3 regions of the Streptomyces sp. NPDC092369 genome follow, and region 3 is predicted to be linked to each of the others. Evidence: predicted binding sites of a transcription regulator. Region 3 holds the regulator's gene; each other region holds the start of a gene.
What was found. The regulator HrcA, encoded in region 3, represses chaperone genes, less so after heat shock. The targets are predictions, from matches to a motif close to TTNGCACTCNGNNNNNCNGAGTGCNAA.
Positions count from the first base shown of each region.

Region 1: groL (chaperonin GroEL) is a predicted target of HrcA. The motif match lies at 2,360-2,386, and genes of this name have one in related genera.
Region 2: groES (co-chaperone GroES) is a predicted target of HrcA. The motif match lies at 3,834-3,860, and genes of this name have one in related genera.

Region 1 covers NZ_JBIVQP010000006.1:478,773-488,475, reverse strand. The annotation lists gene thrC (threonine synthase) at 1-1,290, shown strand; gene ACIQI8_RS34120 (MoaD/ThiS family protein) at 1,287-1,562, shown strand; gene ACIQI8_RS34115 (cold-shock protein) at 2,014-2,217, shown strand; gene groL (chaperonin GroEL) at 2,513-4,135, shown strand; gene ACIQI8_RS34105 (NADH:flavin oxidoreductase) at 4,336-5,481, shown strand; gene ACIQI8_RS34100 (metallophosphoesterase family protein) at 5,544-6,449, shown strand; gene ACIQI8_RS34095 (carboxylesterase/lipase family protein) at 6,464-8,002, shown strand; gene ACIQI8_RS34090 (hypothetical protein) at 8,013-8,585, opposite strand; gene ACIQI8_RS34085 (PTS transporter subunit EIIC) at 8,720-9,703, opposite strand, start outside.
Region 2 covers NZ_JBIVQP010000003.1:1,186,625-1,196,327, reverse strand. The annotation lists gene ACIQI8_RS22270 (cell wall-binding repeat-containing protein) at 1-741, shown strand, start outside; gene ACIQI8_RS22265 (methyltransferase domain-containing protein) at 760-1,920, opposite strand; gene ACIQI8_RS22260 (polysaccharide deacetylase family protein) at 2,011-2,964, shown strand; gene ACIQI8_RS22255 (polysaccharide deacetylase family protein) at 2,961-3,782, shown strand; gene groES (co-chaperone GroES) at 4,005-4,313, shown strand; gene groL (chaperonin GroEL) at 4,436-6,058, shown strand; gene ACIQI8_RS22240 (SDR family NAD(P)-dependent oxidoreductase) at 6,333-7,106, opposite strand; gene ACIQI8_RS22235 (MOSC domain-containing protein) at 7,223-7,921, opposite strand; gene ACIQI8_RS22230 (LysR family transcriptional regulator) at 8,012-8,911, shown strand; gene ACIQI8_RS22225 (WhiB family transcriptional regulator) at 8,999-9,328, opposite strand.
Region 3 covers NZ_JBIVQP010000002.1:1,017,502-1,027,204, reverse strand. The annotation lists gene ACIQI8_RS14320 (HAMP domain-containing protein) at 1-64, opposite strand, end outside; gene ACIQI8_RS14315 (SpoIIE family protein phosphatase) at 167-2,206, shown strand; gene hemW (radical SAM family heme chaperone HemW) at 2,265-3,497, shown strand; gene ACIQI8_RS14305 (Uma2 family endonuclease) at 3,596-4,174, shown strand; gene ACIQI8_RS14300 (DUF3097 domain-containing protein) at 4,152-4,961, opposite strand; gene ACIQI8_RS14295 (MBL fold metallo-hydrolase) at 4,996-5,727, opposite strand; gene hrcA (heat-inducible transcriptional repressor HrcA) at 5,877-6,893, shown strand; gene dnaJ (molecular chaperone DnaJ) at 6,894-8,027, shown strand; gene ACIQI8_RS14280 (nitronate monooxygenase) at 8,274-9,350, shown strand; gene ACIQI8_RS14275 (16S rRNA (uracil(1498)-N(3))-methyltransferase) at 9,347-9,703, shown strand, end outside.

The sequences.
Region 1 (9,703 bases), on a different contig from region 3:
ATGGCTGTGCAGACTGTTGCAAGCACCACCGACTCCACCGTAGACCTCGGCCCGGCCGCGGCGCTCTCCTGCCGTGAGTGCGGCCACCGGGTACCGCTCGGACCGGTCTTCGCGTGCGAGGAGTGTTTCGGCCCGCTCGAGATCGCGTACGACTTCTCGGCCTACGAAACCGAGGAGCTCCGCAAGCGGATCGAAGCGGGTCCCGCGAACATCTGGCGTTACGCGCCGCTGCTGCCGGTCCCCGCGGACGTGGCGACCAAGCCGAACATCAACCCCGGCTGGACCAAGCTCGTCCAGGCCGACAACCTCGCGCGCGAGCTGGGTGTCGACGCCGGCAAGCTCTTCGTGAAGGACGACTCCGGCAACCCGACGCACTCCTTCAAGGACCGCGTCGTGGCGCAGGCCATCGAAGCGGCGCGCGCCTTCGACTTCACCACCCTCTCCTGCTCCTCCACCGGCAACCTGGCCGGCGCGGTCGGCGCCGCCGCCGCGCGCGCCGGTTTCCGCTCGTGCGTGTTCATCCCGCACGACCTGGAGCAGGGCAAGATCGTCATGGCCGCGATCTACGGCGGCGAGCTCGTCGGCATCGAGGGCAACTACGACGACGTGAACCGTTTCTGCTCCGAGCTGATCGGCGACCCGGCCGGCGAGGGCTGGGGCTTCGTCAACGTCAACCTGCGGCCGTACTACGCGGAGGGTTCCAAGACCCTGGCCTACGAGATCTGCGAGCAGCTCGGCTGGCGGCTGCCCGACCAGCTGGTCGTGCCGATCGCCTCCGGCTCGCAGCTCACGAAGATCGACAAGGGGCTGCAGGAGCTGATCAAGCTCGGCCTCGTCGAGGACAAGCCGTACAAGATCTTCGGCGCGCAGGCCGAGGGGTGCTCGCCGGTGTCCGTGGCCTACAAGGCCGGTCACGACGTGGTCCGCCCCCAGAAGCCGAACACCATCGCCAAGTCGCTGGCCATCGGCAACCCGGCGGACGGACCGTACGTTCTCGACATCGCGCGCCGCACGGGCGGTGCGGTGGAGGACGTGAACGACGAGCAGGTGGTCGATGCGATCAAGCTGCTGGCCCGCACCGAGGGTATTTTCGCGGAGACGGCCGGTGGCGTGACGGTCGGCGTCGCGAAGAAGCTGATCGAGAACGGTCTGCTCGACCCGACCAGGACCACGGTCGTACTGAACACCGGCGACGGCCTGAAGACCCTGGACGCGGTGGCCGGCACCGGTCTGACCGCCACCATCCGCCCGAACCTCGACTCCTTCCGAGAGGCAGGCCTCGCATCATGAGCGTTTCCGTCCGTATCCCGACCATCCTGCGTCCCTACACGGGTGGCGAGGCAGAGGTGACGGCCGAGGGCGCGACCCTCGGCGAGGTCATCGCCGATCTGGAGAAGAACCACACCGGTATCGCCGCGCGCGTACTGGACGATCAGGGCAAGCTGCGGCGGTTCGTCAATGTGTACGTGAATGACGACGACGTGCGGTTCGAGCAGGGGCTGGAGACGGTGACCCCGGACGGTGCGGGTGTCTCGATCATCCCGGCCGTCGCGGGTGGCTGATCCCGGCCGGATCGTGGCTGATAATTACCGTCGGTAATAGCGATTACCGAGAGTTCATCCGATTGCCCCCTCCGTGAGAGAAGCGGAGGGGGCAATTCAGTGGGGTTGAGCGAGGTACAGTTGGGGAACGCGCCGCCGATCCACGGGTCGGCCTCCCCGGAAACCTGCTGCACGGGCGACAAGAAGTAGCCAAAGTAAGCAGGTTTTTTGTGTGTTTTGCGCCTTTTATGGAGCCCGACTTGCCCTGAATTTTAACGAATTCTCGGCAGATTCCCGACCGGTCGTGCCCTGAATTCTCGTCGGATTGACCTGTTGCAGACGGCAGTTGGACGGATACATTCGGCCGCGGTCGACGCGTTCCGGCGCACGCCCCCAATCCGTGGGGGGTGAGGTCTGACCCGGATCCACGAAGTGTGGATCTGTGCAAGGGCCAGTAATAGGGGAGTTAGGCATGGCTCAGGGCACCGTCAAGTGGTTCAACGCGGAGAAGGGGTACGGCTTCATCGCGGTCGACGGTGGTGCGGACGTCTTCGTCCATTACAGCGCCATTCAGATGGACGGCTACCGCACCCTGGAAGAGGGCCAGCGGGTCGAGTTCGAGATCTCGCAGGGTCAGAAGGGCCCGCAGGCCGACATGGTTCGCGTCACCGCCTGAACATTTCACATGGCGAGGGGTCCGCATCCGACAGGGTGCGGGCCCCTCGCCATGTCTGTGCGTGCCCTCGACGGCGCCCCGGCCGCCTGCCGATCCCCGAGAGCCGCTTGCACTCGCAGGGGGCGAGTGCTAATCATTGGCGTTAGCACTCTGAAGGTGAGAGTGACAAGAAGGACCGGGTCGGTGAGGCCCGCAGGCCGGGTGGGGCAAGGAACCACAGGGCATGCGAGCCGTCCGTCGCGGGCGCGGGCGCGGTCCGAAGGAATCACCCCCAGTCCTGGAGGGACCACTTCACATGGCCAAGATCATCGCGTTCGACGAGGAGGCGCGGCGCGGCCTCGAGCGCGGCATGAACCAGCTCGCGGACGCCGTGAAGGTGACGCTCGGCCCCAAGGGCCGCAACGTCGTCCTCGAGAAGAAGTGGGGCGCCCCCACGATCACCAACGATGGTGTCTCCATCGCCAAGGAGATCGAGCTCGAGGACCCGTACGAGAAGATCGGCGCCGAGCTGGTCAAGGAAGTCGCCAAGAAGACGGACGACGTCGCCGGTGACGGTACGACCACCGCGACCGTTCTGGCGCAGGCGCTGGTCCGTGAGGGCCTTCGCAACGTAGCCGCCGGTGCCAACCCGATGGCCCTCAAGCGCGGTATCGAGAAGGCCGTCGAGGCCGTCTCCGGTGCCCTCCTCGAGCAGGCCAAGGATGTCGAGACCAAGGAGCAGATCGCCTCCACGGCCTCCATCTCCGCCGCCGACACCCAGATCGGCGAGCTCATCGCCGAGGCGATGGACAAGGTCGGCAAGGAAGGCGTCATCACCGTCGAGGAGTCCCAGACCTTCGGTCTGGAGCTGGAGCTCACCGAGGGTATGCGCTTCGACAAGGGCTACATCTCGGCGTACTTCGCCACCGACATGGAGCGGATGGAGGCGTCGCTCGACGACCCCTACATCCTGATCGCCAACTCCAAGATCGGTTCCGTCAAGGACCTGCTCCCGCTCCTGGAGAAGGTCATGCAGTCGGGCAAGCCGCTGCTGATCATCGCCGAGGACGTCGAGGGCGAGGCCCTGTCGACCCTGGTCGTCAACAAGATCCGTGGCACCTTCAAGTCCGTCGCCGTCAAGGCTCCGGGCTTCGGTGACCGTCGCAAGGCCATGCTCGGCGACATCGCCATCCTCACGGGCGGCGAGGTCATCTCCGAGGAGGTCGGCCTCAAGCTGGAGAACGCGTCCCTGGACCTCCTGGGCCGTGCCCGCAAGGTCGTCATCACCAAGGACGAGACCACCATCGTCGACGGCGCCGGGTCCTCGGACCAGGTGGGCGGCCGGGTCAACCAGATCCGCGCCGAGATCGAGAACAGCGACTCGGACTACGACCGCGAGAAGCTCCAGGAGCGCCTGGCCAAGCTCGCCGGTGGCGTCGCCGTCATCAAGGCCGGTGCCGCGACCGAGGTCGAGCTCAAGGAGCGCAAGCACCGCATCGAGGACGCCGTGCGCAACGCCAAGGCGGCCGTCGAGGAGGGCATCGTCGCCGGTGGTGGCGTGGCCCTGCTGCAGGCCTCCGCGGTGTTCGAGAAGCTGGAGCTGACGGGTGACGAGGCGACCGGCGCCAACGCCGTGAAGCTCGCCCTGGAGGCCCCGCTCAAGCAGATCGCCGTCAACGGTGGTCTCGAGGGCGGCGTCGTGGTCGAGAAGGTCCGCAACCTGACCGTGGGTTGGGGTCTGAACGCGGCCACCGGCGAGTACGTCGACATGATCGCCGAGGGCATCATCGACCCGGCGAAGGTCACGCGTTCCGCTCTGCAGAACGCCGCGTCCATCGCCGCGCTGTTCCTCACCACCGAGGCCGTCATCGCCGACAAGCCGGAGAAGGCCGCCGCGCCGGCCGGCGGCGGCATGCCGGGCGGTGACATGGACTTCTGATCGACCGGTTCCGGTTGATCAACGTCCTTACGGAGGGCGGCACTTCCTGCTCCGGCAGGGGGTGCCGCCCTTCGGCGTGTCCGGGATCACAATGTGAGGTGCCGGCGGGGCGGAATGCGATGGCCGTCGCAGGCGTTGAACGTTGACCGACGTTCAATGCACGCGCACATACCATCCGGTACCCCAAGGAGTTCCCCCACGTGACCGCCTCCGCCTCCGCCTCCGCCTCCACGTCCGCCGCCTCCCGCGCGGCCGAGATCCTCTCCCGGCCGATCGCCCTGGGCGGCCTGACCGTCCCCAACCGCATCGTGATGGCGCCGATGACCCGCCAGTTCTCCCCGGGCGGCATCCCCGGCGAGGACGTGGCGTCGTACTACGCGCGCCGCGCCGCGGCCGGCGTCGGTCTCGTCGTCACCGAGGGCACGTACGTCGGACACGAGTCGGCCGGGCAGAGCGACCGCATCCCGCGGTTCCACGGCGAGGAGCAGCTGGCGGGCTGGGCGAAGGTCGCCGACGCGGTGCACGCGGCGGGCGGGCGGATCGTGCCGCAGCTGTGGCACATCGGCATGGTGCGCGAGCAGGGCCAGCCGCCGTACGCCGACGCCCCCGCGGTCGGCCCCTCGGGGCTGCGGATCGGCGCCACCGAGCCCACCGGCAAGGCGATGACCCAGGACGACCTGGACGACGTCATCGACGCGTTCGTCGAGGCCGCGGTCGCCGCCGAGCGGATCGGCTTCGACGGGGTCGAACTGCACGGCGCCCACGGCTATCTGCTCGACCAGTTCCTGTGGGCCGGCACCAACCGCCGTACCGACTCCTACGGCGGTGACCCGGTCGCCCGTACCAAGTTCGCGGCGGAGATCGTGGGGTCGGTCCGCGAGGCCGTGTCCCCCGACTTCCCGATCATCTTCCGCTACTCGCAGTGGAAGCAGGACGTCTACAAGGCCCGCCTGGCCGAGACCCCCGAGGAGCTGGAGTCGATCCTGGCGCCCCTCGCGGCGGCCGGCGCCGACGCCTTCCACGCCTCCACCCGCCGCTACTGGCTCCCCGAGTTCGACGGCTCCGACCTCAACCTCGCCGGCTGGACCAAGAAGCTCACCGGCAAGCCCGTCATCACCGTCGGCTCGGTCGGCCTCGACGGCGACTTCCTCAAGGGCTTCAAGGGCGAGGGCGCCCCGCTCAAGGGCATCGACGACCTGCTGGACGCCCTGGAGCGCGAGGAGTACGACATGGTCGCCGTCGGCCGCGCCCTGCTCCAGGACCCCGAGTGGGCGGCGAAGGTCCTCGCGGGTCGCTTCGACGAACTCAAGCCGTACGACGCGGCGGCCCTGAAGACCCTGAGCTGAGCGACCGGAGACCGGATCCGGGGCGGTGACCGCGGGAGGGCGCTCGGCTAGCGTTCCGTCGTATGCGGATCATCCATCTGTCCGACACGCATCTGGACCGCACCGACGCCCCCAACCGGCACGGTGTCAACGCGACCGAATCCCTCCGTCTCATGCTCGGCGAGCTGCGCCACCAGCGAGACGTCGACGCGGTCTTCGTCACCGGTGACATCGCCGATGACGGAGCCGTGGAGGCGTACACGACCGCCCGTGAGCTGATCACGGAGTTCGCGCGGCGGTGGGGCGCGCCGGTGTTCTTCACGACCGGGAACCACGACGAGCGCGAGGCGTTCGGCAAGGTGCTGGGGAGCGGGCATCTGGCGGCCGACGGTACCGAGCGGGCCGAGGCGGTCCTCGGGTCGGCGCGGGGCGAGCGGGCCGCCGTGAGCACGGTGGCCGGCCGGCGGGTCGTGACCTTGGACTCGTTGGTGCCGGGCAAGGTGCACGGATGGCTGGGGGACGAGCAACTCGACTGGCTGCGCGGGGTGTTGGCGACCCCGGCCGACCCCGCGCACGGCACGATCCTCGCCTTCCACCATCCGCCCCTCGCCCTGGACGTCGAGACGCAGCGCGTCTTCGGGCTGCGCGACCCGGACGCCCTCGCGGACGTCATCCGCGGCAGTGACGTCCGGGTCGTCCTCACCGGACACTTCCATCTCCAGCTCTTCGGGCTGCTGGCCGGGGTCCCGGTCTGGGTGACCCCCGGCGTGGTCAACCGCATCGACCTGACGACACCTTCCGGCACGGAACGCGCGGTGCGCGGCGCGTCCGCCTCGCTGGTCGAGCTGGGCGGCGCGACGGGCCCGATGTTCCACACCTTCCACGCCCGCGACCCCCGTGCCCACGAGACGGTGTACGAACTGGACCGGGAGCGGACGCGGGAGCTGATCGAGCGGTACGTCGGGGCCGAGGAGTCCCGCGACTCATGAGTGAGGAGCAGTCGATGACGACCAGCGAGCCCGCGGGGCTTGTCGTGCGGACCGCCGCCGGGGCGGTGCGTGGGCGGCGGGAGGACGGGCTCACCGTCTTCCGCGGTATTCCGTTCGCCGAACCCCCGGTGGGGGAGGCCCGGTTCGGGGCGCCGCGGCCCGTCCGGAGCTGGGACGGCACCCGGGAGGCGTACGCCTTCGGGCCGCCGCCTCCGCAGGAGTCGGGGATCCAGGGGTTCAAGGGCCCGGCGGCCGTCCCCACGGGCGACGACTGGCTGACGGTCAACGTCTGGACCCCGGACCCGGAGCCGGCCGCCCGGCGCCCGGTCATGGTCTGGATCTACGGCGGCGCCTACAAGCTCGGCCACGCGGGCAGTCCTGGCTACGACGCCCAGCACATCGCGCGCGAGGGCGACGTGGTCGTCGTCACCTTCAACTACCGCGTGGGCGTGGAGGGTTTCGCCCGCATCGAGGGAGCGCCCGCCAACCGCGGACTGCTCGACCAGGTGGCGGCCCTGGAGTGGGTACGGGACAACATCACGGCGTTCGGCGGGGACCCCGAACAGGTCACCGTCTTCGGGGAGTCGGCAGGGGCCGGGTCGGTGGCCTCGCTGCTCGCGATGCCGAGCGCGCGGGGCCTGTTCGGGCGGGCGATCGCGCAGAGCGTGCCCGGCACGTTCTTCTCCGACGAACTGGCCCGGGACATCGCCGCGGCCATCGCCGAGGAGGCGGGCCTGCGCCCCACGGCGGCCGACCTCTCCACCCTCGCCCCCCACCAACTCACCGTGCCCGGCGAGGCGTTGGGCCAGAAGATGCGCGCGTACGGGGAGCGGTGGGGCCAGGTCGCGGCGACGGCGACCCCCTTCTCACCGGTCGTCGACGGCGAGGTCCTCCCCGTCACCCCCTGGGAGGCCCTGGCGGCGGGCGCGGCCCGGGACGTGGACCTCCTCACCGGCCACAACCGCGACGAGTACCGCCTCTTCGCGGTCCTGGCCCAACTGTCCGGAACCGCGGCCGAGGTCGGCGACAAGCAGGCCGAGTGGGCCCTGCGGACCTACGCGCCCCGGCCGGACGGCGAGCGCTCCTACCGCGCCGCCTTCCCGGACGCCACACCCGTCGAACTCTTCGAACAGGTCTGGACGGACTGGCTGTTCGCCATGCCGACCCTGCACCTGGCCGAGGCCCAGCTCAAGGGCGGCGGCCGGGCCCACGTCTACGAACTGACCTGGCCGGCCCCCGGCGCCGACGGCATCTTCGGCGCCTGCCACGCCCTGGACATCCCGCTGCTGTTCGGCACGTACGCGGCGGACCTCGGCATCCTGCTGTTCGGGGGCGCGGAGGTGCCCGCGGAGGCCCGGGCCCTGTCCACCCGCTTCCGCTCCTCCTGGTCGGCGTTCGCGCGAGGCGGCGACCCGGGCTGGCCGGCGTACGACGGAGAACGGCGCCTGGTCCAGGTCCTGGACGCGGACCCGCAGGTCGTCCCGTACCCGGGGGAGAGCTCGCGCCGCCTCTGGGAGGGGTACGAGTTCGGGACGCTGGAGCTGCCCAAGTAGCGGGCGGCGCCTACAAGTTGCCCAGCGGCTCGATGTCGACCTTCACCGGTGTGCCCCACACCCGCAGCACCTCGTAGTCGGTGAACTCGTGCACGAGCCGGTACGCCATCGCGGCCCGGGGGGCGCGGCGCTGGGCGGTGAGATACAGCTCGGCCTCGTGCCGGTCCCGCCGTGGCGTACCGCACAGCTGCCACTCCTGCCCGTTCCACAGCTCCGGCAGCCAGCGCTCCTGGGGCTGCGGGCGGTCGGAGCGGACGCCGTAGCGGGAGGAGGCGGTGGTGTCGGCGCTCCTGGCCGGCATCGCGGGGCCGTTGAACTCGGCGCGGCGGGCGGAGCGGCGGCGGGTCTCGCAGAGCAGGCACAGGTCGTGGGCGTTCTCGTCGACCGGGCCGTTCGGATGCTCGGGGCAGCGGGTGGCGGGGGCGGCGCCGGTGACGCTCTCGTCCAGCAGGTCCAGGGCCCGGCGCAGATCGGCCCTGGCCTCGTGCAGCTTGGCGTCCGGGGTGTCGGTGGACAGCGCCTCGCCGTGCTCACCGAGGAGCCGGAGGGCGCGACCGAGGGCGGTGAGCTGGGCGTGGTTCACGGTGTGAGCCTTTCAAATGCGCACGGTTCAGGCCAACCTGCTGTCGTGGACCGGGCGGGTTCACCGGAGGTCTCGGACAACCACTGTTGCACTCGTGCCGCCCGAGCCGCCCAGCGACGAGGCGGACGACTTGGTCACACGGGGGTCTGCGCACCGGCCGTCGGGGCGCCGTCCGTCGTCGTGACCGCGGGCCTGAACAGCGCGTACGTGGCGAGAAAGCCCACCAGGTAGCCGGTCACGAGCCCGCCGCCGTAGACGGCCACCGTCAGGGCCGGGCCCCTGTTCCCCGCGAGCAGCGGGAACAGGGCCCAGCCCGACGGCCCGATCGCCGTCGCTCCCACCCGGTCGCCGAGCAGCGCGAAGAACCCGACGAAGGCACCCCCGGCCGCCCCGCCCGCGCAGGCGGTGAGAAACGGCCGCCCGAGGGGCAGCGAGACGCCGTAGACGAGGGGCTCCCCGATCCCCAACAGCCCGGCGGGCAGCGCGGACTTGATGGTCGTACGAAGGGAGACGTCGTGCCGCATCCGGACGTACACGGCCACCGCAGCACCCACCTGCCCCGCGCCCGCCATCGCCAGCAGCGGCAGCAGCACGGTGTAGCCCTGCTGCTCGATGAGCGTGGTGTGGACGGGGATCAGCGCCTGGTGCAGCCCCAGCATCACCAGCGGCAGGAACAGCCCGCCGAGGATCAGCCCCGCGAACGGTCCCGCCGTCTCCACCAGCCAATTCGCGCCCGTGCCGATGGCGGATGAGACCGCGCCGGCGGCGTACATCAGCCCGTAGAGCGTGGCCAGCCCGGCGAGCAGGACGGTCAGGGTCGGGGTGACCAGCACATCGAGGGTGGCCGGCACCCAGGTCCGGCACCACTTCTCGATGTACGTGGCGAGGAGCGCGGCGGCGAGCGCGCCGAGGACACCGCCCTGCCCGGGGGAGAGGGCGACCCCGAAGGCGGTCACCTTGGCCACGCCCGGACAGACGACGATCGCGGCGACGGCGCCGCCGAGCACGGGCGTACCGCCGAACTCCTTGGCGGTGTTGTGGCCGACGAACACGACGATCAGCGCCATGAACCCGGAGGCGACGGCGGCCAGGGCCGGGGTCACCCCTTCCAGCAGACC
Region 2 (9,703 bases), on a different contig from region 3:
AAGGTCTCCAAGGCGATCACCACCGCCCCGAAGTACGTGTTCCTGGCCAGCGGCAACGACTACAAGGCGGCCCTCCCGGCGGCCTCCGCGGCCGGTTCCGACGGCACCGCGAGCACGGCGACCTTCGTCCTCAGCAACGGCAAGAAGCTGACGGCGGCCGTGAAGTCGTACCTCAACAGCGTGAACCCCGACAAGACCATGGTCATCCCGGTCGGCTCGGACGCGAAGTACGCGCTGACGCACACCTCGTTCTCCAGGTGGCCGTCGACGTACTACTACTACCCGGTCACGTCGGGCACGAGCGAGGGTCTCTCGGTGGCCCTCGCCAAGTTCTGGTGGACCGTGCCCAGCCAGGTGGCGTTCGCCTACACCGGCGCCTGGCGGGACGGTGTCTCGGCGGGCGCGGCGATGAACATCTACGCGCCGCTCGTGTGGACCTCACGGCCCGACCTGTCCGCCGACCCCAAGAGCTACCTGCTCCGTGAGTCCGCGGGCACGCAGCTGGCGGTCGCCTTCGGACCCACCTCCTCGGTCACGTCGGGCACGCTGAACACGGCGGGCGCCGCGATGAGCGCGAACAGCAGCCAGTTCACGTACGTGCCGTACTACAACGGGGTCGAGCCCGCGGGTGCGCGTTCCCTGCGCGCGGAGACCTCCGCTCCCGCCGCCGCCCCGGCCAAGTCCGGCCCGGTGACGGCCGATCCGCACCTGGGTCCGCTCAGGACGGCCAACCACCAGTAGGACGGCGGTAGTCAGGCCCTACGCGGGGGCGCCGACCAACATGGTCGGCGCCCCCGCCACGCGTGTCAGGAAGACCGTCGCCGAGTTGGGCCCCTGCGGCTTGACCTTCTTCCGCAACTCCTCCGGCTCCACCGCCGACCCCCGCTTCTTCACGGTCAGGATCCCGACCTCCCGCTCCCGCAACAGCGCCTTCAACTTCTTCAGACTGAAGGGGAGTTGGTCGCTGATCTCGTAGGCGGTGGCGTACGGGGTCGGGCGCAGTTCGTCCGCGGTGACGTAGGCGATGGTGGGGTCGATCAGCCCACCGTCCAGTTCCTCGGCCACCTCGGCGACCAGGTGGGCGCGGATGACGGCGCCGTCGGGCTCGTACAAGTAGCGCCCCACGGGCCGGACTTGGGGATCCGGCAGGCCCCTGCCGAGCAGCGTGCGCGGGCCCGGCAGCAGGGTCGCGCGCACCGCGCCCGGCTCGGTCCCGAACCACAGCACCGCTTCCTTCACGTCCCCGCCGTCCGAGATCCACTCGGCCTCGGCCGCGCCGGGCACCGCCTCGTGCGGGATGCCGGGGGCGACCTTCAGCGCGGCACGGGGCGCCTTGAGCGCGGCCTCGATCGCCCAGGACAGGGGTGGCGAGTAGGCCTCCGGGTCGAAGATCCGGCCGCGTCCGCCGCGCCGGGCGGGGTCCACGAACACGGCGTCCCAGCCCGCCGTGTCCACCTCGGTGACGTCCGCCTCCCGCACCTCGATCAGCTCGGCGAGACCCAGCGCCGCCGCGTTCTCGCGCGCCACGGCCGCCGTCAGCGGATCCCGGTCCACGGCCAGCACCCGGATCCCGGCCCGCGCCAGCGCGATCGCGTCCCCACCGATCCCGCAGCACAGGTCGGCCAGCGAGGTCACCCCCTGCGCCTTCAGCCGCTCGGCCCGGTACGTCGCCACGCTCGCCCGCGTCGACTGCTCGACCCCGTTGGGCGTGAAGAACATCCGCCCCGCGTCCTCGGCGCCGAACTTCGCCGCCGCCCGCTGCCGCAGCCGGGCCTGCCCGAGCGCCGCCGACACCAGCTCGGCGGGGTGCTCGCGGCGCAGCCGGGTGGCGACGGCGAGCTCGTCGGCCGGGGCCGTGTCACGCACCTCGTCGAGGAGGGCGCGGCCTTGCGGGGTGAGGAGGAGGGCGAGGTCGTTCACCGGATCATTGTGGGCCAGTCGGTGGATGGTGCGTGGCCGGCCGCGGTGTCGGGCCGGGAGCAGGGGCCTGGCCTGCGAGGATCCGGCACCATGCGAGCAGTCGTACAAAATGACAAAAATGGGTCGTTCTTGGGTCGTCGGATCCGTGGCGGAATCGCCGCGCTCGCCGTCGCCGCCCTCGCCGCCGGCTGTGCGCAGGACGGCGGGCGGGACGCGGCGGACGGGCACGGGCACGGAGTGCGGCCGGCGCCGGGTCAGCAGGTGCTCAAGGCGGCCCCGGCCCGCGCCCTCGACGCCTACGCCACGAGACTGCGTGCCGCCCATGCCGCCCGGGTCGCCGCCGCGAAGCGCTGGGGGCTGCGGACGGTCCCGCTGACCGCGCCCGCCGCCCCCGCGCACAAGCCGGAGATCACCGCCCGCAAGGGCTTCGAGGTGGACGACCAGGAGGAACTGAACCTCCCGCCGGTCTTCACCACGATCCCCACCAAGGAGAAGGTCGTCTTCCTCACCATCGACGACGGCGCCGAGAAGGACCCGGCGTTCCTGCGGATGATGAGCGACCTGAAGATCCCGTACACCGCGTTCCTCAGCGACTACCTGATCAAGGACGACTACCCGTACTTCAAGAAGATGCAGGACCGGGGTGTCGTCCTGAACAACCACACCCTCCACCACCCCTACCTGCCGGCCCTGTCCTACCGCCGTCAGAAGCACGAGATCTGCGGCATGCAGGACGTGATCGAGAAGCAGTTCGGCAAGCGCCCCACCCTCTTCCGGCCGCCCTTCGGCAACTACAACCAGGACACCCTGCGCGCCGCCAAGGACTGCGGCATCAAGTACGCGCCGATCTGGGACGAGGAGGTCTTCGTCGACCACTGGGAGTACCGCGAGTGGGACCGGGACCTGCACCCCGGCGACATCGTGCTCAGCCACTTCCGCGGTCGCGAGGACTGGAAGGGCACCATGCCCGACATGGTCCGCCGCTTCCTCGACAAGGTCACGGCCCAGGGCTACGCGGTGGCCCGGCTGGAGGACTACCTGTGAAAGCGCGGGGCCGGGGCCTGCTGGCCGGTGTCCTGGCGGCCGCGCTGCTCGCCGGCTGCGCCCAGTCCGTCGACCCCATCGAACGGCTGGGCAGGAAGGCGGCCCAGCGGGTACGCCCGCACGGGCCGGCCGGCGCCGCGCAGCCGCCGTACCGCCGCTGGGGCCTGACCGCCCCGCTCGCCCCGGCCCCGCGGGCCGTCCGCCTCCCCGCCGCCCGCTCGGCGGGCCCGGGGCTGCCGCCGGTCCTCTCCCGGGTGCCGACCCGCGACCAGGTGGTCTTCCTCACGTACGACGACGGCGCCGAGCAGGACCCGCGGTTCGTCGACATGGTCCGTGAACTCCGGCTGCCCGTCAGCATGTTCCTCACCGACAGCGTGGTGGGACCGGGGTACGGCCACTTCGCGCGCCTCCAGTCGGTCGGCGCCACCATCCAGAACCACACCCTCGACCACGCCGCCCTGCGCGGCCTGCCCTACCTCGGCCAGCGCGCCGAGATCTGCGGCCAGCAGGACAAACTCCGCGCCCGCTTCGGTCTGCGCCCCCGCCTCTTCCGCCCGCCCTACGGCACGTACGACACGACGACACTGCGGGCGGCGGGGGACTGCGGGGTGTCGGCGGTGGTGCTGTGGCGGGTGACTGCGACGGACGACGGCACGCTGACGTACGACGGAGGGGTGCGGCGGCTGCGGCCGGGCGACATCGTGTCGATCCCCTCGGACGAGACAGCGGGCCTGACCCTGCGGCAGCGGACGGTACGGGTGCTGCGGGAGGCGGAGAAGGCCGGGCTTACGGTGGGACGGCTGGAGGACTACCTGTAGGCCGCAGGGGGCTGCGCGTACGTCGACACGTGACCGGCATCTCGTGGCTAATTGGCACTCCGCTTGACCGAGTGCTAACTGCGGTCATAGTCTCGGTTCTGGCACTCGCCACTGGGGAGTGCCAATAGCGACGGGCAGGTCCGGCACCCGCGACGACGGATCCACCTGGTCGCCACCTCAGACAGTTAACCCCGTGAGATCTCCGAAGGGGGAGGTCGGATCGTGACGACCGCCAGCTCCAAGGTTGCCATCAAGCCGCTCGAGGACCGCATTGTGGTCCAGCCGCTCGACGCCGAGCAGACCACGGCCTCTGGCCTGGTCATCCCGGACACCGCGAAGGAGAAGCCCCAGGAGGGCGTCGTCCTCGCCGTTGGCCCGGGCCGCTTCGAGAACGGCGAGCGCCTGCCGCTCGACGTCAAGACCGGCGACATCGTGCTGTACAGCAAGTACGGCGGCACCGAAGTGAAGTACAGCGGCGAGGAGTACCTCGTCCTCTCGGCTCGCGACGTTCTCGCGATCATCGAGAAGTAATTCACCTCGAAGCCTTTTTCGCTTCAATGCTGCGCCCCTGGCCCCCCGCGACGACTACTGAGCCGGGCGCCGGGGGCGCAGCTTTTTTCCACCCCTGAACTCCCGAGAGGGCTTACGCTCCCATGGCGAAGATCCTGAAGTTCGACGAGGACGCCCGTCGCGCCCTCGAGCGCGGCGTCAACAAGCTTGCCGACACGGTCAAGGTGACGATCGGCCCCAAGGGCCGCAACGTCGTCATCGACAAGAAGTTCGGCGCTCCCACCATCACCAACGACGGTGTCACCATCGCCCGCGAGGTCGAGCTCGACGACCCGTACGAGAACCTCGGCGCCCAGCTGGTGAAGGAGGTGGCGACCAAGACCAACGACATCGCGGGTGACGGTACGACCACCGCCACCGTGCTGGCCCAGGCGCTCGTCCGTGAGGGCCTGCGCAACGTCGCCGCCGGCGCCTCCCCGGCCGCCCTGAAGAAGGGCATCGACGCGGCCGTCGCCGCCGTCTCCGAGGAGCTGCTCGCCACCGCGCGCCCGATCGACGACAAGGCCGACATCGCGGCCGTCGCCGGTCTGTCCGCGCAGGACAGCCAGGTCGGCGAGCTCATCGCCGAGGCGATGGACAAGGTCGGCAAGGACGGTGTCATCACCGTCGAGGAGTCCAACACCTTCGGTCTGGAGCTGGACTTCACCGAGGGCATGGCCTTCGACAAGGGCTACCTGTCGCCGTACTTCGTGACGGACCAGGAGCGCATGGAGGCCGTCCTCGACGAGCCCTACATCCTCATCACGCAGGGCAAGATCTCCGCGATCGCCGACCTGCTGCCCCTGCTGGAGAAGGTCATCCAGGCCAACTCCTCCAAGCCGCTGCTGATCATCGCCGAGGACGTCGAGGGCGAGGCCCTGTCGACCCTGGTGGTCAACAAGATCCGCGGCACCTTCAACGCGGTCGCGGTCAAGGCCCCCGGCTTCGGCGACCGCCGCAAGGCGATGCTGGAGGACCTGGCGATCCTCACCGGCGCCACGGTCGTCTCCGAGGAGGTCGGCCTCAAGCTCGACCAGGTCGGCCTGGACGTGCTCGGCTCCGCCCGCCGCGTCACCGTCACCAAGGACGACACCACAGTCGTCGACGGTGCCGGCGACTCCGGCGCGGTCACCGGCCGCGTCGCCCAGATCAAGGCCGAGATCGAGAACACGGACTCCGACTGGGACCGCGAGAAGCTCCAGGAGCGCCTCGCGAAGCTGGCCGGCGGCGTGTGCGTGATCAAGGTCGGCGCCGCCACCGAGGTGGAGCTCAAGGAGAAGAAGCACCGTCTGGAGGACGCCATCTCCGCGACCCGCGCCGCGGTCGAGGAGGGCATCGTCTCCGGTGGTGGCTCCGCGCTCGTCCACGCCGCGAAGGTGCTGGAGGGCGGCCTGGGCAAGACCGGCGACGAGGCCACCGGTGTCGCCGTCGTGCGCCGCGCGGTCGTCGAGCCGCTGCGCTGGATCGCGGAGAACGCGGGCCTCGAGGGCTACGTCATCACCGCGAAGGTCGCCGAGCTGGACAAGGGCCAGGGCTTCAACGCCGCCACCGGCGAGTACGGCGACCTGGTCAAGGCCGGCGTCATCGACCCGGTCAAGGTCACCCGCTCCGCCCTGGAGAACGCGGCCTCCATCGCCTCCCTCCTGCTGACGACCGAGACCCTGGTCGTCGAGAAGAAGGAAGAGGAAGAGCCGGCCGCGGCCGGTGGCCACGGCCACTCCCACTGACGCAGGTCGGTGAATCGTCGAAGGCCCGGCACCCCTCGGGGGGCGCCGGGCCTTCGCGCTGCCGGGGCACGCCCCGCGAAGTGGTGCGGGGGATCCGGCGCTTCGCTTCGCGTTCCGGTTCGCCGCCCGTAGCGATCTCCGCCGGGGCGGCAGTCCGCGAGAGGGCCCCGCTGGAGCGGGACGAGGGCCCGAGCGGGCGCGGCCACCGGCTCCGACCCGCCCGCTCCGGTGCCTTGATCCCCTGCACCACCTGGCGGGACGCCTCCCGCCGCCGTCACTGCGGCCCGTACTTCCGCCCGGTTTTTGACGTGACCCCGCCGAGCAGGGCACGGGGCGTCACCTTCACCAGACCCATCAGCACCTTGTAGCGCGGGTCCGGGATCGACAGCGACTTGCCGCGGGCCAGATCCTGCAGCGCCGCCGCGACCAGTTTGTCCGCGTCGAGCCACATCCAGCCAGGGATGTTGTCCGTGCCCATCCCGGCCCGCTCGTGGAACTCCGTCCGCACGAACCCCGGCGCCAGCGCCATCAGCCGCACCCCGCTGCCGGCCAGGTCCTTCGCCGCGCCCTGCGTGAACTGCACGACCCACGCCTTGGACGCGCCGTACGTCCCGCGCGGCACGAAGGCGGCCACCGACGCCACATTGACGACCCCGCCCCGCCCGCGCTCGCGCATCGCCTCCGCCGCCGCCGACGTCAGCCGCAGCACCGCCTCGCAGTGCACCTTGAGCATCCTGAGCTCATCGGCCATCGGTACGTCGAGATAGCGGCCCTTGTTGCCGAAGCCGGCGTTGTTGATCAGCAGGTCGACCGGGTTCTTGCGGTCGGACAGCCGCGCGGCCACCGCCTCGATGCCCTCGTCCGTGGCGAGGTCCGCCGTCAGGACCGTCGCCTCGATGCCGTGCCGGTCGTGCAGTTCGGTCGCCTGCTGCCCGAGCCGCTCGGTGTCCCGGGCCACCAGCACCAGGTTGTGCCCGTCGGCCGCCAGCCGCCGCGCGAACGCGGCGCCGATGCCCGCGGTCGATCCCGTAATCAGAGCCGTTGTCATGACGCAAGATTAGTGACCTGGAACGCATTCGCCCGATTGCTGCACACGGCCTCCCGATAGGTGAAGGCCCGTGCACGCAGGCCGCGCCCGCGGTCGGCCCGCGCGCTCCCGGACGGTCAGCCCGCGTGTTCCGCCGCGCGCTGTGCCGGGTGCGCGCCGGCGTGCTCCGCCGCGTACTTGCGCGCCTGTGCCAGTGACTCCGGATGCAGCGCCTCGCCCGCCGGCAGCAGCCGCGGCAACAGCTCGCGCCGCGTGGTGGTCGCGCGGAACTGCAGGGCCACCGTCACGTCGTGGTCCGGGCGGTGCACGACCTCGATCGGATCGCCTGCCCGTATCTCACCCGGCACGATCACCCGGAGGTACGCGCCCGGCGCGCCCCGCTCCGTGAACCGCTTCACCCAGCGCTTCTCCCCCAGATGCTCCTGGAACGTACGGCACGGAATCCGCCCGCAGGTCACCTCCAGGACCACCTCGGGCCCGATACGCCAGCGCTCACCGATCCGCGCCCCGGACACGTCCAGTCCGCGCGTCGTCAGGTTCTCCCCGAAGGAGCCGTTCACCAGCGGGCGCCCCAACTCCCGTTCCCAGTCGTCGAGATCCTCGCGCGCGACCGCGTACACCGCCTGGTCGTCCCCGCCGTGATGCCGCTGGTCGCACACGTCGTCCCCGGCCAGCCCGCTCGCGCCGACCCCCTTCGGTCCCGGCGCCGACACCCGCACGGGTCCGGCCACCGGCCGCTTGTCGATGCCGGTGACCCCCATGTCCGCATACGGGACCGGGCGCGCGTGTCCCACGTTCAGCGACAGAAGCTCCATGCGGGCACGATATCGAGCCCCACATCAAAGCGTCGACGCATTTTTCGACGTCGTACCAAAGGCTCGCTTATCGCTCGCTATCCTCGAAGGATGATCGAGGCACGTCATCTCCGGGTCCTGCGCACGGTCGCCGCGACCGGCTCCTTCTCGGCGGCGGGGCGGGCGCTGGGCTGCACCCAGCCCGCCGTCAGCCAGCAGATGAAGGCCCTGGAGGCGTCCGTGGGCACGCCGTTGCTGATCCGCAGCGGGCGCGAGATGCGGCTGACCCAGGCGGGCGAGGCGCTGGTGCGGCACGCGGGCGGCATCCTCGCCGGGCTCACCGCCGCCGAGGAGGAGGTCGCCGCGATCGCGGGCCTGCGCGCCGGGCGGGTGCGGCTGGTCTCCTTCCCCAGCGGCAGCTCCACGCTCGTACCGACCGCGCTCGCCGCCCTGCGCGGCGCGCACCCCGGCACCCGCGTCTCCCTGGAGGAGGCCGAACCACCCGCCTCCGTCGAGCTGTTGCGCGAGGGCGACTGCGACATCGCACTCGCCTTCCGCTACGAGGGCGCCGCGGGCGCGGAGGAGTGGGACGACCTCGTCGTACGTCCCCTGCTGACGGACCGCCTCGTCGGACTCGTGCCGGAGCGGCACCGCCTCGCGGGGGCCGGCACCGTGGCCATCGGCGAACTCGCGGACGAGCCGTGGATCGCCGGATGCCCGCGCTGCCGCGGTCAGTTGGTGGAGGTGTGCGAGGGCGCCGGCTTCACGCCCCGCATCGACTTCGCCACCGACGACTACCCGGCCGTGGTCGGCCTCGTCGGCGCGGGTCTCGGCGTCGCCGTACTGCCCCAGCTCGCGATCGAGTCCGTACGGCCGCGGCACGCGCGCGTGCTGACGCTGGAGCCGGCGGTGCGGCGGGAGATCGTCGCGCTGACGCTGCCCGACCTGGCCCAGGTACCGGCGGTCGCGGCGACGCTGGAGCAGTTGGGGCGGGCGGCCACCCGACAGTGAAAACCGGTGGGCACGCATGCGCGTGCCCACCGGCCTGATGTCCCGTCCAGGAGCTGTTCCGGAGCCCTGGACCGCAGAAACGTTCCTTCAGTTGTTCGAGACGCCGTCCCCGGCGCCGGCCGAAGCCGACACCAACCGGTTCCGCGCCCGACCCATCAGCTCTTCGCGCTCGTCCTCGGTCAGCCCGCCCCACACGCCGTACGGCTCTCTGACCGCCATCGCGTGCGCCGCGCACTGCGCGCGGACCGGGCACCTCATGCAGACCTCCTTGGCCGAGCTCTCGCGAGCGCTCCGGGCCGCACCGCGCTCGCCCTCCGGATGAAAGAAGAGCGAGCTGTCCACCCCGCGGCAGGCAGCCAGAAGCTGCCAGTCCCACAGGTCCGCGTTCGGTCCAGGAAGGCGGGAGAAATCTGCCATTACGTGACCCCTTGTAGCCGTGCTGAGCGGATACGGTGCCCACGACCGTACATCTACTATCTAAGGAGATGAAAATATGACTCATTGCGAATCTAGCCTCAGACACCAGCAGAAGGGAAGAAATAGAGCTAAATGGGGCACCGGTTGTGATGAAACGTTGTGGGTCGGCGTCGCACGTCTGCGCTGTGTCCGCCCCCTCACGTAGAGTGCCGAAGATGGCACACGGCCCCGTAACTCTTTCGAGTGACCATCGTTGAGAGTGGCGGAGGCGGTTGGAACAACGAGTGCTCGGGCAGGCGTCCGAGACGGTCGACCGCACAGGTGACGATTTCGTACCAGCCTGGAGGCTCAAGGTGACGTGCATCAGCTGCGGAG
Region 3 (9,703 bases):
ATGCTCGAAGTTGTTCCGGATTCTGACCGTCTTCGAGCACACGCGTACCACTGTTCTCACTCATGGCGGCCCACTTCGGTAACTCGGCGCTTATGGGCCTGGCCAGTCTGTCACTCTGTCGACGTCTGCCGAGGTGTATTCGTGCGAACCGTTCCGGGAGCTGTCGATGGGGGCCATTCCGACGCAACGGGAGACCGCCTTCCGCGCCTCCGATGCGCCCGCGCACGGGAGTGCGGAGGGGCGCGGGAACGCGGAGAGGCGCGGGAGCGGGGAGCAGCGCGGGAGCCTGGAGCAGCGCTCGGGCGGTGTGCGCCCGCGCGCGCAGAAGTCCGCCGCGCTCCCCGGTAGCCCCCTCGCGCCCGGCAGCGCCCGCGCGATCGTGCGCGCAGCCCTCACCGAATGGGCCGAGGTCGCCCTGCCCGGCACCGAACACCTCACCGACCGGCTCGCCGACGACGCCGTGGTCGTGGTCAGCGAACTCGTCACCAACGCCGTCGTGCATGCCGGCACCGACGTCGAGGTGGCGTGCCGGCTGGAGGAGGCGAACGGTGACGTGGTCGTCGAGGTCTGCGACCACCACCCCTCCCGCGCGCCCCGCGACCCGGACGCCTCCCGCGCACCCCGCGACGCAGACCCTTCCCGGACACCCCGCGACCCGGACCGGCCGGGGCCGCACGAGACCCCGGAGCACGGCCGCGGGCTGCGCCTGGTCGCCACGCTCGCCTCGTCCTGGGGCGTCACCTACCGCAGGGGCGCCAAGACGGTCTGGGCGCGGCTGTCGGCCGAGGGCACCACGGCCGCGGACGGCATCGAGGAGTACACCGGCCGGCACGCCGTGACCCAGGGCCTGGACGCCGCCGAGATCCTCGCCCCCGAGCCCCTGCGCGCCGAGTACGACCGCGAGTGGCTGGACCGCGGCGCCCTGTCCTTCCTCGCCGAGGCCTCCGACCTGCTGGCCGGACAGCTCGACGAGAACCTCGTCGCCGCGCTCGCCGGCCAGCTGATCGTGCCGCGGCTGGCCGACTGGTGCGCGGTCTGGCTGGAGGACGAGGCGACCGGGCGCGGCGGCTGGGCCGACGGCAGCGGCGGCACCGGGCTGCGGCTCGCCCGTGTCTGGCACGGCAGCGAGAACCGCATCGAGGACCTGCGCCGGGCCCTGGAGAAGGAGCCGCCGCACCCCGCCGACACCTCCCGGTCGGGACCCGCCGGCTATCCCTGGCCCGAGGACGCCCTCGGCCCGCACGGCACGGCACTCGCGTACCGGCTGATCGCGGGCGGCCGTCCGCTGGGCACGCTCGTCATCGGGCGGGCCGGACTCCTGCGCTTCCCCGACGAGGTCACCGGGCTGATCGAGGACCTCAGCCGCCGGGTCGCGCTCGCCGTCGGCGCGGCCCGCCAGTACGCCCGCCAGGCCACCATCAGCCGGGTCCTGCAGCGCGGCCTGCTGCCCGTCGCCGTCGCCGAGATCCCCGGCGTGCGCAGCGCCCTCGTGTACGAGCCCTGCGACAAGGGCGGCCCCAGCGGCGACTTCTACGACCTCTTCCCGGCCGGCGACGGCCGCTGGTGCTTCGCCGTCGGCGACGTCCAGGGCAAGGGCCCCGAGGCCGCCGTCGTCATCGGTCTCGCCCGCCCCTGGCTGCGGCTGCTGGCCCGCGAGGGCTACCGGGTCGCCGACGTCCTGGACCGCCTCAACCGCCTCCTCCTCGACGACGCCACGGAGGCCGCGGACGCCGCCGCCCGGGCCCTGGTCCGACCTCCCGGCCCCGGAGACGGCCCGCAGACCCGCTTCCTGTCCCTCCTCTACGGCGAGCTGGCACCCTTCGACGGCGGAGTGCGCTGCACCCTCGCCTCCGCCGGACACCCGCTCCCGCTCCTGCTCGGCCCCGACGGCAGCGTGTGCACGGCCGCGCGCCCGCAGACGCTCCTCGGTGTCATCGAGGACGAGACGTACACCAGCGAGACCTTCGAACTGCGCCCCGGCGACACCCTGCTCTGCGTCACCGACGGCGTGACCGAACGGCGTTCAGGATTACGCCAGTTCGACGATGCCGACGGCCTCGCGACGGCGTTCGCCGGCTGCGCGGGACTGAGCGCCGAGCTGATCGCGGAGCGCATCCGACGCCTGGTCCACGAGTTCGGCGGCAGGCCACCGGAGGACGACCTGGCGCTGCTGGTGCTCCAGGCGGAACAGGCGGAACAGGCTTGAGCGGCGTCCAGGACACGGTCGGACAAGGACCTGGCCGCCGTGCTGGACAATGGAACGCATGCCTTCCGCACTCCCCGACGGTGAACCGGTCCCCGACGACGGCGCCCTCCCGCAGGCCGCGCTGGCCGGCGCCGCCGACCGCCCCCTCGGGTTCTATCTGCACGTCCCGTACTGCGCGACCCGCTGCGGCTACTGCGACTTCAACACCTACACCGCGACCGAGCTGCGCGGCACCGGTGGCGTCCTCGCCTCCCGCGACAACTACGCCGACACCCTGATCGACGAGGTCCGCCTGGCCCGCAAGGTGCTCGGCGACGACCCGCGCCCGGTCCGCACGGTGTTCGTCGGGGGCGGTACGCCGACCCTGCTGGCCGCCGACGATCTCGTACGCATGCTGGGCGCGGTCCGCGACGAGTTCGGCCTCGCGCCGGACGCGGAGGTCACCACGGAGGCGAACCCGGAGTCCGTCGACCCGCGCTATCTGGCCACGCTCCGCGCGGGCGGCTTCAACCGGATCTCCTTCGGCATGCAGAGCGCGAAACAGCACGTCCTGAAGATCCTGGACCGCACCCACACCCCCGGCCGCCCCGAGGCCTGCGTCGCGGAGGCCCGCGCGGCGGGCTTCGAACACGTCAACCTCGACCTGATCTACGGCACCCCCGGCGAGTCCGACGACGACTGGCGGGCCTCCCTCGAAGCGGCCCTGGGCGCCGGCCCCGACCACGTCAGCGCGTACGCCCTGATCGTCGAGGAGGGCACCCAGCTGGCCCGCCGGATCCGCCGCGGCGAGGTCCCGATGACCGACGACGACGTCCACGCGGACCGGTATCTGATCGCGGAGGACATGCTCTCCGCCGCCGGATTCGACTGGTACGAGGTCTCCAACTGGGCCACTTCCGACGCCGGCCGCTGCCTCCACAACGAGCTGTACTGGCGCGGCGCCGACTGGTGGGGCGCCGGCCCCGGCGCGCACTCCCACGTCGGCGGAGTGCGCTGGTGGAACGTGAAACACCCGGGCGCGTACGCGGGGGCGCTGGCGGCGGGCCGCTCGCCGGGCGCGGGCCGGGAGCTGCTGTCGGACGAGGACCGGCGCGTGGAGCGGATCCTGCTGGAGCTGCGGCTGATCGAGGGCGTACCACTGTCGCTGCTGCACGAGGAGGGACTGAGGGCCGCACGCCGGGCGCTGGCGGACGGGCTGCTCCAGGAGGAGCCGTACGTCGAGGGGCGGGCGGTGCTGACGCTGCGCGGGCGGCTGCTGGCGGACGCGGTGGTGCGGGACTTGGTGGACTGATCACTCGGGCGAGTGAATCGGTGCGGAACGTCGGTTCGGTCCCTAACCTCGTTCATAGGCCGCCGCCAAAAGGACGCGGCGGATGGGAGGCCATGGAGATGACCGTTGTGGACGAGCGTGGATTGGCCGATTACCTCGACAAGTTCGAGCCTCCTGAGGGCGTCAAGGCTGAGCTCCTCCGGGGGGTAATTGTGATGATGGCCAGCCCAGATCTGGTGCACAACCTGATCGTGCTGCACGCACAGCGGCAGATCCCCATGGATCGCTGGTACCCCATCCAGACCCAGGATGTCGACATCGTCGGCGAGGAGAGTGTGCCCATCCCGGATCTGCTCGTGGCGGCGCCGGATGCGCTGCCGGCCTCGGGGCATCTTCTGCCGTCCCAGCTGGTCACCTTGGTTGTCGAGGTCGTCTCCAAGTCCAGCGTTCATCAGGACTACGTGGTCAAGAGGTCCATCTACGCGGCGGGCAAGGTCCCTGCGTATCTGATCCTCGATCCGATCATGGCGCAGTGCGTCCTGCTGACGAAGCCTGAGGGCGACGGCGAGGATGCCGACTATCTGGCGCAACAGATCATCAAGTTCGGCAACTCGGTCCCGTTGGAGGTCCTGGGGCTCGAACTGGACACCAGCGATTTCGGAACGTTCCCCGACGTCAGGCCTCACCGCTATCCGTGACGAAGTCGATCAACTCCTCGACTCTGCCGAGCAGTTCAGGCTCCAGGTCCTTGTACGACCGCACCCGCCCCAGGATCGCCTGCCAGGCCGCACCGGTGTTTTCCGGCCACCCCAGCGCCCGGCACACCCCCGTCTTCCAGTCCTGCCCGTGCGGGACCCGGGGCCACGCCTCGATGCCCAGGGAGGACGGTTTCACGGCCTCCCAGATGTCGATGTACGGGTGACCGACGACCAACGCGTGCTCGCTCGTCACCCCCTGGGCGATCCGCCATTCCTTGGTGCCCGGCACCAGGTGGTCCACCAGGATGCCGAGCCGGGCGTCGGGGCCTGGCCCGAACTCGTCCACGATGGCGGGCAGGTCGTCCACGCCCTCCAGGTACTCCACGACCACGCCCTCGACCCGCAGGTCGTCGCCCCACACCCGCTCGACCAGTTCCGCGTCGTGCCGCCCCTCGACGTAGATGCGCCCGGCACGCGCCACACGCGCGCGTGCGCCCGGCACGGCGACCGAACCTGACGCCGTACGGGAGGGACGGGCGGGGCCGGAAGGCGGGCGTACGAGGGTCACCACGCGCCCCTCCAGGAGGAAGCCGCGCGGCTCCAGCGGGAACACCCGGTGCTTGCCGAAGCGGTCCTCCAGGGTCACCGTGCCCGCCTCGCAGCGGATCACCGCGCCGCAGAAACCGGTGCCGGGCTCCTCCACGACCAGTCCGGCCTCCGCCGGGACCTCGGGGACGGGCTTCGGCTTCTTCCACGGCGGGGTCAGGTCGGCGGAGTACTGGCGCATTCGGATGACGATAGGAGAAGCGGCCCGGTCACCGTCACGACACGCCGAAACGGGCCGCCAACGCGTCCCGCTGCCCCCGCACGAACCCCGCGTCCACCACCGCCCCGTGACCCGGCACGTACAGCGCGTCCGCGCCGCCCAGGTCGAGCAGGCGGTCGAGGGCGGCGGGCCACTGGGACGGTACGGCGTCGGGGCCCGCCTGGGGCTCGCCGGACTCCTCGACCAGGTCGCCGCAGAACACCACCGCCGGGGAGTCGGGCAGGGCGGGGACGAGGACCGCGAGGTCGTGGGCGGTGTGGCCCGGCCCGACGTTCGCCAGCAGGACCTGCCGGCCGCCGCCCAGGTCGAGCGTCCACTCGCCGGAGACCTGGTGGTGCGGGGCGACGAGCGTGGCCGCTGCCTCGGTCGCCGTCCCCTCGGCCAGCCCGTTGCGCACCGCGTCCAGCCGCAGCTCCTCGCGCGCGTGGACGGACATCACGTCCAGGCCCACCGCGCCGAAGACCTCCGCGCCCGCGAACGCGGCCGCCCCGAAGACATGGTCGAAATGCGGATGCGTGAGCGCGAGATGGGTCACACGGTGACCGGCGAGCTCCTGCGCGCGCGTGCGCACCAGCGCGCCCTCCGCCAGGCTCGACCCCGCGTCGATCACGAGCGCCGTGCCGTCCCCGACGACCAGCCCCGCCGTGCAGTCCCAGCCGGGCAGCCGGCACCGGCCGACTCCCGGCGCCAGCCGCTCCCACCCCAGCTCTTCCCAAGTCACCGTCATACGGCGACGCTAGCTGTACGGGGTCGCTCCGCAGGCCGTCCTTGCCCGGGGAGTACCCCTCCGCCGTACACTGGCCGGGGAATGCTGGCACTCGGCTGGACAGAGTGCCAGGCGAAGTGCCCAGGGGACGAGTTCGGGAGGTGTGCGCGATGTTGAGTGAACGACGGCTCCAGGTGCTGCGCGCCATCGTCCAGGACTATGTCGGCACCGAGGAGCCGGTCGGGTCGAAGGCCCTCACCGAGCGGCACAACCTCGGCGTCTCCCCGGCGACGGTGCGCAACGACATGGCGGCCCTGGAGGACGAGGGCTTCATCGCCCAGCCGCACACCAGCGCCGGGCGCATCCCCACCGACAAGGGCTACCGGCTCTTCGTCGACAAGCTCGCCGGCGTCAAGCCGATGAGCGGCCCCGAGCGGCGCGCCATCCAGAACTTCCTGGACGGCGCCGTCGACCTCGACGACGTGGTGGCCCGCACGGTACGGCTGCTCGCGCAGCTCACCCGGCAGGTCGCCGTCGTGCAGTACCCCTCGCTGACCCGCTCGACCGTGCGCCATGTGGAGTTGCTCGCACTGGCTCCCGCACGGCTGATGCTGGTGCTGATCACGGACACCGGCCGGGTCGAGCAGCGCATGGTGGACTGTCCGGCGCCCTTCGGGGAGACCTCGCTCGCGGATCTGCGGGCGCGGCTCAACAGCACGGTCGCGGGCCGCCGGTTCTCCGACGTCCCCCGGCTCGTGGAGGACCTCCCCGACGCCTTCGACGTGGAGGACCGCGGAACGGTCTCGACGGTGCTCTCCACCCTCCTGGAGACACTCGTCGAGGAGAACGAGGAGCGGCTGGTGATCGGCGGAACGGCCAATCTCACCCGTTTCGGACATGACTTCCCCCTCACCATCCGCCCCGTTCTGGAGGCCTTGGAGGAACATGTCGTACTCCTCAAGTTGCTTGGCGAGGCAGGGGATTCGGGCATGACCGTACGCATCGGTCACGAGAACGCCTACGAGGGACTCAACTCCACTTCCGTGGTGTCGGTGGGCTACGGTTCGGGCGGCGAGGCAGTCGCCAAGCTCGGCGTGGTCGGACCGACCCGCATGGATTACCCGGGAACGATGGGAGCGGTACGCGCAGTGGCACGGTACGTCGGACAGATCCTGGCGGAGTCGTAAGTGGCCACGGACTACTACGCCGTTCTCGGCGTGCGCCGCGACGCGTCGCAGGAAGAGATCAAGAAGGCGTTCCGTCGGCTCGCGCGCGAGCTGCACCCGGACGTCAACCCGGATCCGAAGACCCAGGAGCGGTTCAAGGAGATCAACGCCGCCTACGAGGTGCTCTCGGACCCGCAGAAGAAGCAGGTCTACGACCTCGGCGGCGACCCGCTCTCGCAGGCCGGCGGCGGTGCCGGCGGCTTCGGCGCGGGCGGCTTCGGGAACTTCTCGGACATCATGGACGCGTTCTTCGGCACGGCCTCGCAGCGCGGCCCGCGCTCGCGGACCCGCCGGGGCCAGGACGCCATGATCCGGCTGGACATCGAGCTGGACGAGGCGGCCTTCGGCACCACGAAGGACATCCAGGTCGACACGGCGATCGTCTGCACCACCTGCAACGGTGAGGGCGCGGCGCCGGGGACCTCGGCCCAGACCTGTGACATGTGCCGCGGTCGCGGCGAGGTGTCCCAGGTCACCCGGTCCTTCCTGGGCCAGGTCATGACCTCGCGCCCCTGCCCGCAGTGCCAGGGCTTCGGCACGGTCGTGCCGACCCCGTGCCCGGAGTGCGCGGGCGACGGCCGGATCCGCTCCCGCCGCACGCTGACAGTCAAGATCCCGGCCGGCGTCGACAACGGCACCCGCATCCAGCTCGCGGGAGAGGGCGAGGTCGGCCCCGGCGGCGGCCCCGCCGGCGACCTGTACGTGGAGATCCACGAGCTGCCGCACGCGATGTTCCAGCGGCGCGGTGACGACCTGCACTGCACAGTGACCCTCCCGATGACCGCGGCCTCCCTCGGCACCAAGGTGCCGCTGGAGACGCTGGACGGCCTGGAGGAGGTCGACATCCGGCCCGGCACCCAGTCCGGCCAGTCGATCCCGCTGCACGGCCGGGGCGTCACGCATCTGCGTGGCGGCGGCCGGGGCGACCTCATCGTGCACGTCGAGGTCATGACCCCGAGCAAGCTGGACCCGGAACAGGAGCGCCTGCTGCGCGAACTGGCCCAGCTACGCGGCGAGGAGCGCCCCACGGGGCAGTTCCAGCCGGGGCAGCAGGGGCTGTTCTCGCGGCTGAAGGACGCGTTCAACGGTCGGTGACGTCGGCTGCGGGTGGGCTGCTGGGGGTCCGGGGGTCGTCCCCCGGGTAGGCACAGTCAGCCGGGGCAGCAAGGGCTGTTCTCGCGGTTGAAGGACGCGTTCAACGGTCGGTGACGGGCTTCCGGGGGCTTCCGCCCCCGGACTTCCCAGAGGTCGGAATCGGCCACCGGTGCCGTCAGGTGCCGTCGGCCTATGCTCTGCCGAGGCCGATTCGGACTTGTTCGGAGGACGTGACAACATGCCGTCATGTCCTCCGCACTGACCGATCTCTTCCCTCACCCGATCGTGCAGGCGCCCATGGCGGGCGGCGTCTCCGTGCCGCGGCTGGCCGCTGCCGTGTCCGAGGCCGGCGGGCTGGGGTTCCTTGCCGCCGGGTACAAGACGGCCGACGGCATGTACCAGGAGATCAAGCAGATCCGAGGGCTCACCAACCGTCCCTTCGGCGTGAACCTGTTCATGCCGCAGCCGGACAACGCCGACCCCGGCGCCGTCGAGATCTACGCCCACCAACTGGCCGGCGAGGCCGCCTGGTACGAGACCGAGCTCGGCGATCCGGACAGCGGCCGGGACGACGCCTACGACTCCAAGCTCGCGGTGCTGCTCGACAACCCGGTGCCGGTGGTCTCCTTCCACTTCGGCATCCCGAGCCGGGACGTGCTGGACGCCCTGCGCCGGGCCGGCACCTTCACCGCGGTCACCGTGACGACGCCCGAGGAGGCCTTCGCGGTGGAGCGGGCCGGCGCGGACGCGGTGATCGCGCAGGGCGTGGAGGCCGGCGGTCACCAGGGCACCCACCGGGACATCCCGGAGAACGACGGCTCCGGCATCGGCGTGCTCTCCCTGGTCGCCCAGGTCCGCGAGACCGTCACCCTGCCGATCCTCGCCGCCGGCGGCATCATGCGCGGCGGCCAGGTCGCCTCCGTCCTCGCGGCGGGCGCGAGCGCGGCCCAGCTCGGCACGGCGTTCCTCGCCACCGCCGAGTCCGGCGCCGCCGCCGTCCACAAGCAGGCGCTGACCAACCCCCTGTTCGCCCGTACGCAGCTGACCCGCGCCTTCTCCGGCCGCCCGGCCCGCGGCCTGGTCAACCGCTTCATGCGCGAGCACGGCCCGTACGCCCCCGCCGCCTACCCCCAGGTCCACCACCTCACCGCGCCGCTGCGCAAGGCCGCCGCCAAGGCCGGGGACGCGCAGGGCATGGCGCTGTGGGCGGGACAGGGCCACCGCATGGCCCGCGAACTGCCCGCGGGACAGCTGGTGGAGGTCCTCGCGGCCGAACTGGACAGTGCGCTGACAGCGTTGTCGGGCAAGGGAGGCTTCCGATGACCGCGCCGGTGTTCGTGGTCGACTCCCTGGAGGGCGTGGGCCCCGGGTCGGTCGTCGAGGTGACCGGACCCGAGGGACGGCACGCGGTCTCCGTACGACGGCTGCAGCCCGGTGAGGACGTGGTGCTGACCGACGGTCTGGGCCGGGGCGCGGCCGGCGCGGTCCTGCGCACCGAGGGCAAGGACCGTCTCCTGGTCGAGCCCTCCGACTTCCCGGTGGAACCCGAACCCACCCCCCGTATCACCGTCGTCCAGGCCCTCCCCAAGGGCGACCGCGGCGAACTGGCCGTCGAGACGATGACCGAGACCGGCGTCGACGCGATCGTCCCCTGGGCCGCCGCCCGCTGCATCACC